Regions from separate parts of the Diaphorobacter sp. B2A2W2 genome, predicted to be linked through region 2. Evidence: predicted binding sites of a transcription regulator. Region 2 holds the regulator's gene; the other holds the start of a gene.
What was found. The regulator sigma-54, encoded in region 2, starts transcription at its own class of promoters, with help from an activator protein. The targets are predictions, from matches to a motif close to TGGCANGNAANCTGCTTT.
Positions count from the first base shown of each region.

Region 1 (4,722 bases), on a different contig from region 2:
CCATCTCCAGCAGCTGCGCCGCCCCTCGGATGCCGCCCAGCGGGTTCTTGATCTCGTGCGCCAGATTGCGGATCAGCTCCTTGTTGGCCTGCGCCTGCTCACGCAGCCGCTCCTCGCGGTCCTGGCGCGCCTGCGCCTCCAGGGGCCACAGCTCCACGATCACATCGCCGCTGTGCTCCACCACCGCCACGCTGGCGTGCACCGGCAAAGGCTCCTGCGGCGAGCGGCGCAGCACGGCTTCGAAGCGCAGCGCCGCGAAGTCGCGCCCGCGCGCGCCGGCCAGCGCCGTCTGCAGGATGGTCGGATCGGTGAACAGGCCGGCGAAGTCCACGCCTTCCAGCGTGCGGCGCGACAGGCCCAGGGCGTTTTCCAGCGCTGCGTTGACGAAGATAGCCGCCCCGCCGGGGTGCAGCACGGCAATCAGCGTGGAGACGAGGTCCAGCGCCTGGTAGCGGTCCGTTGGGGTGGGCTCTTGGATGATCGCGCCTTTGTGCCGCACGCAGGGACCGCGGCGCTTACTTGTTCAGGCGCGAGAGTTCGCGCTTGATGCCGGCCACATCGGCCTCGGCCCGAGCCACACTGGCCTTGAGCTCGGCCGTGCGCTCGATGTAGCCCTGCGGGTTGCGCAGCTCCAGCGCCGTGCGCTGGGGCGAGCCGTCGTTGTACTCCTTGCGCAACTCGGCCAGGCGGGTTTCCGCCTTGCTCAGTTCAGACTCCAGGATGGCGCGCGCATCGGCGTCGCGCGCACGTTGGTCGGCCGCGCCCACGCGCGGAGCGTTCGCGGGCGAACTGCTGGCGCTGGCACCGGAAGCGCCGGCGCTGCCGCCCGAGGAGGCCGCCGCCGGGCGCGAACCCTGCAGCACCGTCACATTGCCACCTTCCACGAGCTTGCAGCCGCGCTCCTTGGCCTGCGTGGCGTTGTTGGTGTATTCGTTGCCGCAGCGGTAGATGCGGTCCTGCGCCCAGGCGGGCTGCAGCACGGCGGCGATAACGGTCAGGGCGAACAAAGTGCTTTTCATCGAATTCCTCACATGGCATGCGTCGGGCATGCGCGGTGCCGGTGAGTATCCCCCAATCATTCCAACCCGCCAATTGCGGCGGCCCAACGCTGCGGTTTTGGTGCGACGGGCTGCCGTGCTCCGTCAACCCGGCATGCAGCCCGTCCATAGAAAAAGGCGGCCGGAGCCGCCCTGTTGACAACAGCCGGGGGCCTAAGCCCCTGCCATCACAGCGAGTAGTACATGTCGTACTCGACGGGATGCACGGCCATGCGGAAGCGCGTGACTTCCTGCATCTTCAGCTCGATGTAGGCGTCGAGCATGGAGTCGGTGAACACGCCGCCCTTGGTCAGGAACGCGCGGTCCTTGTCCAGCGCTTCCAGCGCCTGGTCCAGGCTGTGGCACACGGTGGGCACCAGCTTGTCTTCCTCGGGCGGCAGGTGGTACAGGTCCTTGGTAGCGGCTTCGCCCGGGTGGATCTTGTTTTCCACGCCGTCCAGACCCGCCATCAGCAGGGCCGCAAAGCCCAGGTAGGGGTTCATCAGCGGATCGGGGAAGCGCGCTTCCACACGGCGGCCCTTCGGGTTGGCCACGAACGGGATGCGGATGGAGGCCGAGCGGTTCTTGGCCGAGTAAGCCAGCTTCACCGGCGCCTCGAAGTGCGGCACCAGACGCTTGTAGCTGTTGGTGCCCGGGTTCGTGATGGCGTTCAGTGCGCGGGCGTGCTTGATGATGCCGCCGATGTAGTACAGCGCGAAGTCCGACAGACCCGCATAGCCGTCGCCGGCGAACAGGTTCTTGCCGTCCTTCCAGACCGACTGGTGCACGTGCATGCCCGAGCCGTTGTCGCCGTGGTAGGGCTTGGGCATGAAGGTGGCGGTCTTGCCGTAGGCATTGGCCACGTTGTGGATCACGTACTTCTGCAGCATGGTCCAGTCGGCACGCTCCACCAGCGTGCTGAACCGGGTGCCGATCTCGTTCTGGCCGGCACCGGCCACTTCGTGGTGGAACACCTCGACCGGAATGCCCAGGGATTCAAGGATCAGGGACATCTCGGCGCGCATGTCCTGCGTGCTGTCGACCGGAGGCACGGGGAAATAGCCGCCCTTGGTGGTGGGACGGTGGCCGCGGTTGCCACCTTCGAGCTTGGAGCCGGTGTTCCAGGGGGCTTCGTACTCTTCGATCTCGTAGAAGGTGTGGTTGGGATCGGTGCTCCAGCGCACGCCGTCGAAGATGAAGAACTCGGGCTCCGGGCCGAAGTAGGCCGTGTCGCCCATGCCGGAGGCCTTCAGGTACGCCTCAGCGCGCTTGGCGATGGAGCGCGGGTCGCGGTCGTAGGCCTTGCCGTCGGCCGGCTCCACCACGTCACACGCCATGATCATGGTGGTTTCTTCGAAGAACGGGTCGATGTTGGCGGTGTTCGGATCGGGCATGAGCAGCATGTCCGACGCCTCGATACCCTTCCAGCCGGCGACCGACGAGCCGTCGAACGCATGGCCCGAGGCGAACTTGTCTTCGTCGAAGTGCGAGATCGGCACGGTGACGTGCTGTTCCTTGCCGCGGGTATCCGTGAAGCGGAAGTCCACGAACTTGACTTCGTTTTCCTTCACCATCTTCATCACGTCTGCAACGGTCTTGGCCATCAGGGTTCTCCAGGGATAGAAGTGCTCATCAACAATGATGCGCACAGAAAAGCAGTTTGCGTGCCAGCGAATGGGGACACCCGTACGGGGCAAGCCGGGCGCAGAGCCCTGCGACGGCGCACCAAACGCGTGCAGGATTTTAAGTGGTCCGCCTTCTTACCATTTGCGCACCATTTCAGGGCCTATAGATGCACCTGTTTGGTGCAAACCTTCTTGCAGCGCCTGCCACGCGGCAGGCACCAAGGCAGCGGCCCCCTTGACGCCCAATTCCACATGGCGCCCGTGCACCGGATGGTCCACGCTCGGCAGGCTGAACACCTTGATCCCCGGATGTCCGGCCTCGACCCGCTCCATGAGCGGGGTCAGCGCGGCTTCCATCGCGCCGTAAAGCACGACGGAGCGCTCCATCTGCGGCTGCTGGTTGAACCACGGGGCACAGTAATGCTGGAGTGCCCAGTCCACCATAGGCCAAGCCATGACCGGGAACCCCGGCACGAAATGCACCATGCCGCCCCCAGGGCCGTCACACGAGAAGCCGGGGATCTTGTTGTAAGGGTTGGGAATGATGCGCGCGCCCTCAGGAAAAACGCCCATGTTCAGCCGATGCAGATTGTCGGCGCGGTCGGGGTCGAACGCCTCGCCCTGCTCCCGTGCCACATCCTGCATGCGCTCGGTGATTAGGCGCTTGGCCTCGGGGTGCAGGACCAGCGGACGTTGCAATGCGGCCGCCGCGCACTGGCGCGTGTGGTCGTCGGGAGTGGCACCAATGCCGCCGCAACTGAACACGATGTCCGACGAGGCAAAGGCCCGCTGCAGCGCCGCCGTGATGCGTGGACGGTCGTCGCCTACGTAGTCCGCATAGGACAGCGCAAGCCCGCGTGCCGCCAGCAGTTCGATGACCTTGGCGAGGTGCTTGTCCGCCCGCTTGCCCGAGAGGATTTCATCGCCAACGATGATGAGGCCGAAAGCCGGTGTCATGGGTTGTCCTGCAGGTGAGACGAGGATGGCAAAGAAGACGCTGGCGTTGCGGGCGCGGCGGTTGCAGGCGTATCGCCCGGCGGCCGTTCGCCTCGCTGCTCGCGCAGCTGTTGCAGCGCGGCCAGACAGAAATGCGTGAACCACAGCGATGAGAAGGCGAACACCAGCGTATAGATCCAGATGGCGATCGGCACCAGGACGAGGAACGCCGCTGCGAACACCACGCCCGACGCCCAGACAATGCCGGGCGCGGCCCCTAGAAATCCGCTCAGCACGCCAATGCTCAGCAGGCTGAGCTGATGGCGCTTGAAAATCTCCTGCCGCTCCGGCTTGCTCGCGTGTTCGGCCAGTGCGTCAAAGGCCATGACACGGTAGGTGAGCCATCCCCAGATGAGTGGAGGCAGGATCAACACCAGCGGCGGGACCAGCCACAGCGGCATGGACAGCACCAGCGCAATGAGCGCCGCGATGGTCGCCCCCAGAGACCACAGCACGCTGGCGAGGAATGAACCGCCCCGCTTGCGCTGCAGTTGCGAAAAACGCCGCTGCGCCACCAGAGTCACGATGGCAGGGGCCATCAACACCGCCACCGCAAGCACACAGACAATGACGATCAGTGGCGTGGCTCCCATGAGCACCAGCAGCGGCGCCAGCGCCACGGTGAGGTTATCCACGCCAAAGTTGTGCAGCCACCCCCACAGCAGGCCCAGCCAGGTGGAGCTTTCCAGCGCCGTCTGCGTCCAGTCCACGGCAGTTGTCCAGAACAGATAGCCGCCGCCCAGCGCCACCACCGTGATCAGCACCAGCGGCAGCAGCGACAGCGCAATGACGCGCGGCATCAGGCAATAGCCCACTGCGCGCCAGAACGAATCGATGAAAAGCCCCATGCGCGCGAGCATAGCGCGATCGGCTCTCTACGCCCGCCCCACCAGCCGCAGCAGGCCGCGCCACTGCTGCGCCCAGAACCCCCGCCCGTAATCACGCACGCGGCCGTCCGCGTCCGCCTCCACCTGGTCGCGCACGCCCGTGGGCTCGTAGCGGTGCTCGAGGTTGGCCGTACCGAACAACATGTCCCACCACGGCAACAACACGCCGAAGTTATT
Region 1 covers NZ_JBWZOR010000018.1:29,210-33,931, forward strand. Annotated here, with positions in the region: gene glnL (nitrogen regulation protein NR(II)) at 1-481, opposite strand, end outside; gene AC1PPL_RS19160 (hypothetical protein) at 516-1,019, opposite strand; gene glnA (type I glutamate--ammonia ligase) at 1,226-2,641, opposite strand; gene AC1PPL_RS19170 (competence/damage-inducible protein A) at 2,798-3,619, opposite strand; gene AC1PPL_RS19175 (EI24 domain-containing protein) at 3,616-4,506, opposite strand; gene AC1PPL_RS19180 (sterol desaturase family protein) at 4,534-4,722, opposite strand, start outside.
Region 1: the regulator sigma-54 is predicted to act here: its motif matches at 2,690-2,707, upstream of glnA (type I glutamate--ammonia ligase).

Region 2 (4,722 bases):
ACGCCGAGTCGCTGAAGGAAAAACTCGATGGCGCGGGGGTGGAGTCCGCGCTGGTCCGGGTGCAGCGCTGAACTTTTGCCCGCGCTGGCGCTCACAACCCTCCATACTGTCCAGGAGTGATCCCAACCTATGAAACGCCGTGAGTTTTCTCTGACCGTCGCCTCCGCGGCCACCGCCTTGAGCCTGCCGCTGGCGGCGCCCGCACTGGCGCAAGGCCGCCAGTTCAAGGAAGGCAAGGACTACGTCAAGCTGGGCAAGCCTGTCGCAACCGAGGCACCTGCCGGGAAGATCGAGGTCATCGAGTTCTTCTGGTACAGCTGCCCGCACTGCAACACGTTCGAGCCTTCGCTGGAGGCCTGGATCAAGTCGGCGCCCAAGGACCTGCACATCCGCCGCGTGCCCGTGGCGTTCAATGCGAGCTTCGTGCCGCAGCAAAAGCTCTACTACGCGCTGGAAGGCATGGGCAAGCTGCCCGAGCTGCATGCGAAGGTGTTCCGCGCGGTGCACGTGGAACGCCTGCCGCTGAACAAGGACGAGCTGATCTTCGACTGGATCGGCAAGCAGGGCGTGGACGTGGCGAAGTTCAAGGAGGTCTACAACTCCTTCACCGTATCCAACCAAGTGCGCAAGGCGTCGCAGCTGCAGGACGGCTACCAGGTCGAAGGCGTGCCCTCCATGGGAGTGGCCGGCCGCTACTACACCGACGGCACCATGGCTGGCAACATGCAAAGTGTGCTGCAGGTGGTGGAGCACCTGGTTGGCGTAGCGCGCAAGGGCTGAAGCGCCCCGCCGCCACCAGCGACAAGCGCGCCTACGGGCGCGCTTTTTTCATGCCTGCACACCGGTTGGCGCGGCGGCATGACAGCCGGTGGCAGGCCTGTACGGGTTGATGCGATCCACTGCGGCGGCGGCGCGCTTGCGTCAGTACAATGACCGCAAGATTCGTGCCCTCTATGAGAACCCGATTGCCCTTCCTCCTCCTGTCCCGCGCCGCAGCGCTGGCCCTGGCGCTGGCTGCATCGCCGCTGGTGCACGCCGAAAAAGCCGACCGCAACAAGCCCATGAACATCGAGGCGGATGCCCTGCGCCACGATGAGCTCAAGCAGACCAGCGTGTTCACCGGCCGTGTCGTCATGACCAAGGGCACCATCGTGCTGCGCGGCGCGCAGCTGGAGGTGCGCCAGGACCCCGACGGCTTCCAGTACGGTGTGGTGACGGCCGAGCCGGGCAAGCGCGCCTTTTTCCGGCAAAAGCGCGACACCGCGCCGGGCGCGCCCGACGAGTTCGTCGAGGGCGAGGGCGAGGTCATCGAATACGACGGCCGCGCCGACGTGGTGAAGCTCATCCGCCGCGCCGAGCTGCGCCGCTACCGCGAGGCCACACTGACCGACGAGCTGGCCGGCGCGCTCATCGTCTACAACAACCTCACGGACGTGTTCACCGTGGACGGGCAGAAGACCGCGCCCGCTGGCGCCACTGCCGGCACGCCGGGCGGCCGGGTGCGAGCGGTGCTCGCGCCCAAGGAGCCCGCCTCGGGCACCAGCGCCACGCCGCCTGTGCGCACCGAGCCGCCCGCGCTGCGTACCAGCCCCAGCCTGGACGGCGCGAAGTGAGCGCGGCCTTGGACGATGCGCGCATGAGCGAAGGCGTCAGCCGCCTGGAGGCGCTGCACTTGGAGAAGTCCTACGGCAGCCGCAAGGTGGTCAAGGACGTGTCCGTAGTCGTGCAAAAGGGAGAGGTGGTGGGCCTATTGGGCCCCAACGGCGCCGGCAAGACCACGTCGTTCTACATGATCGTCGGCCTGGTGCGCAGCGACGGCGGCCGCATCAGCATCGACGGGCAGGACGTGACGGACATGCCCATCCACCGGCGCTCGCGGCTGGGCCTGTCGTACCTGCCGCAGGAAGCCTCGATCTTTCGCAAGCTCAATGTCGAAGACAACGTGCGCGCGGTGCTGGAGCTGCAGACCGACGAGGCCGGCCGCACCCTGCCGCGCGCCGAGGTGGAGCGGCGCCTGACCGCGCTGCTGCAGGAGCTGCGCGTGGACCACCTGCGCAAGTCGCCTGCACTGGCGCTGTCGGGCGGCGAGCGCCGGCGCGTGGAGATCGCGCGCGCGCTGGCCACGCAGCCGCGCTTCATCCTGCTGGATGAGCCCTTCGCCGGCATCGACCCGATCGCCGTGATCGAGATCCAGCGCATCATTGGCTTTCTCAAGGCGCGCGGCATTGGCGTGCTGATCACCGACCACAACGTGCGTGAGACGCTGGGCATCTGCGACCACGCCTTCATCATCAGCGACGGCCAGGTGCTGGCTCAGGGTACGCCGTCGGACATCGTCGACAACGCGGAAGTGCGCCGGGTGTACCTGGGCGAGCACTTCCGCATGTGAGAGTGATGGGCGACCACGGCGCGATGCAGGACCAGACAGTGGGTTGCAGGCCATGAAGCCCGGCCTGTCGCTGCGCGTCTCGCAGCACCTGGCGCTCACACCGCAGTTGCAGCAGTCGATCCGCCTGCTGCAGCTGTCCACGCTGGAGCTGGCCCAGGAGGTCGAGCAAATGCTCGACGAGAACCCCTTCCTGGAGCGCACGCTGGAAGAGGCCCTGCGCGAGGAGTTCGGCCTGGCCCAGGCCGATGCACCGGTGAGCGAGCAAGACCGAGAAGTTGAAGATGCTATTTATTCAGGAGCTGTCAGCGCAGGGCAGGAAAGCGCTACAAGCCAAAATGATGCAGAAACCTCCACCGCCGAATCCACGGCCGAACCCGCGGACTGGGAAGGCGACGGCTCGGTAGACCTGGCGCCCGACGACAGCGAGTGGGGCGGCGACGCCCCGGCGCGCAACGGTGCCGGCGCGGGGAGCGACGACGAGGTGGACGCCACCGAGCTGGCCCGCAGCCAGGAGTCGCTCACGGCCTTCCTGCACCGCCAGGCGCTGGCGCTGCGCCTGTCCGAGCTGGACATGGCCGCGCTGCGCTTCCTCATCGAATCGCTGAACGACGACGGCTACCTGGACGAGTCGTTGCAGGACCTGGCCGCCAGCCTGGCGGGCACCGAAGACCCCGAGCAACTCGATGAACTGGTGCACCGTTTCACCGTGGCGCTGCGCCTGCTGCAAAGCCTGGAGCCCGCGGGCGTGGGCGCGCGCGGCCTGGCCGAATGCCTCACGCTGCAGCTGCGTGCGATGGACCAGGACGAAGAGGGCGACCCCGACGTGATCCAGGCCGCGCTGGCCATTTGCGGCCAGCCGCTGGACCTGCTGGCCAAGCGCGACGTGCGCCGCCTGGCGCAGGCCTGCGGCACCAGCGAAGAGCGCACGCGCGCCGCGATGGCCTTGATCGCGCGGCTGGAGCCACGTCCGGGCAGGCGCTTTGCCGACGTGGACCGCAACATCATCGTGCCCGACGTGATCGTCAAGAAAACCGGCCGCGGCGGACAGCAGAACTTCAGCGTGCAGCTCAACCCGGACGTGATGCCGCGTCTGCGCGTGCACGACATCTACGCCGGTGCGTTGCGCGGCGGCCGTGGCGAAGGCCACCAGGCGCTGCAGGCACGGCTGCAGGAGGCGCGCTGGTTCATCAAGAACATCCAGCAGCGTTTTGACACCATCCTGCGCGTGTCGCGCGCCATCGTGGAGCGGCAGAAGAACTTCTTCGTGCATGGCGAACTGGCCATGCGCCCGCTGGTGCTGCGCGACATTGCCGATGAACTGGGCCTGCACGAGTCCACCATCAGCCGCGTGACCACCGCCAAGTACATGGCCACGCCGCAAGGCACCTACGAACTCAAGTATTTCTTCGGCTCGGGGCTGGGCACCGAAACCGGCGGCAACGCCTCCAGCACGGCCGTGCGCGCGCTCATCAAGCAGTTCATCGCGGCCGAGAACCCGCACAAGCCGCTGTCGGACAGCCAGATCGCCGAGATGCTCAAGGAGCAGGGGATTGAATGTGCGCGCCGCACCGTGGCCAAATACCGCGAGGCGCTCAAGATCGCCCCGGCCAACCTCCGCAAGGCACTTTGAACCATGGCACGCGTCGTCTTCGACCTTCCCCCGCACTTCGGCTTCAGTACCGAGCTGCAGATCTACATCAGCCATGTCAACCAGGGCGGGCACCTGGACAACGCGCAGTTGCTCAGCCTCGTGTCCGAGGCGCGCGTGCGTTTCTTCAAGTCGCTGGGCTACCCCGAGGCCGACGTGGCGGGCCTGTCCACCGTGGTGGGCGACATCGTGGCGCAGTACAAGTCCGAGGCGTTCCACGGCGAGACGCTGCGCGTGGAGATGACGCCGCAGGACTTCAACAGCTACGGCTTCGACCTCGTCTTCCGGATGACCGAGAAGAGCCAGGGGCGCGAGATCGCGCGCGGCAAGACCGGCATCGTCTTCATCGACCGGGCGGCCCGCAAGCCCGCACCCATTCCTGAATCCGTGCTCCAGCCATTGCTGCAGCGCGCAGCACAGCCGCAATGAACCAGCTTCAACTCTTTTTGCCCTGCGCCGCTGGCGTGGAGGGCTATCTGGCCGACGAGGTGCACAGCCTCACGGGGCTGGCCGGGCAGGACCTGCTCGTGGGCCGCGCGGGCGTGCTGCTGCGCGCCTCCTGGCGCGACGCGCTGCGCCTGAACCTGCACAGCCGCCTGGCGCAACGCGTGCTGGTGCAACTGGCCGAGCGGCCCTACCGCAACGAGGACGATATCTATGCCGCCGCGGCCGACGTGGCCTGGGA
Region 2 covers NZ_JBWZOR010000011.1:53,139-57,860, forward strand. Annotated here, with positions in the region: gene AC1PPL_RS16290 (SPOR domain-containing protein) at 1-71, shown strand, start outside; gene AC1PPL_RS16295 (thiol:disulfide interchange protein DsbA/DsbL) at 130-780, shown strand; gene lptA (lipopolysaccharide transport periplasmic protein LptA) at 954-1,613, shown strand; gene lptB (LPS export ABC transporter ATP-binding protein) at 1,637-2,389, shown strand; gene AC1PPL_RS16310 (RNA polymerase factor sigma-54) at 2,442-4,019, shown strand; gene AC1PPL_RS16315 (acyl-CoA thioesterase) at 4,023-4,466, shown strand; gene AC1PPL_RS16320 (THUMP domain-containing class I SAM-dependent RNA methyltransferase) at 4,463-4,722, shown strand, end outside.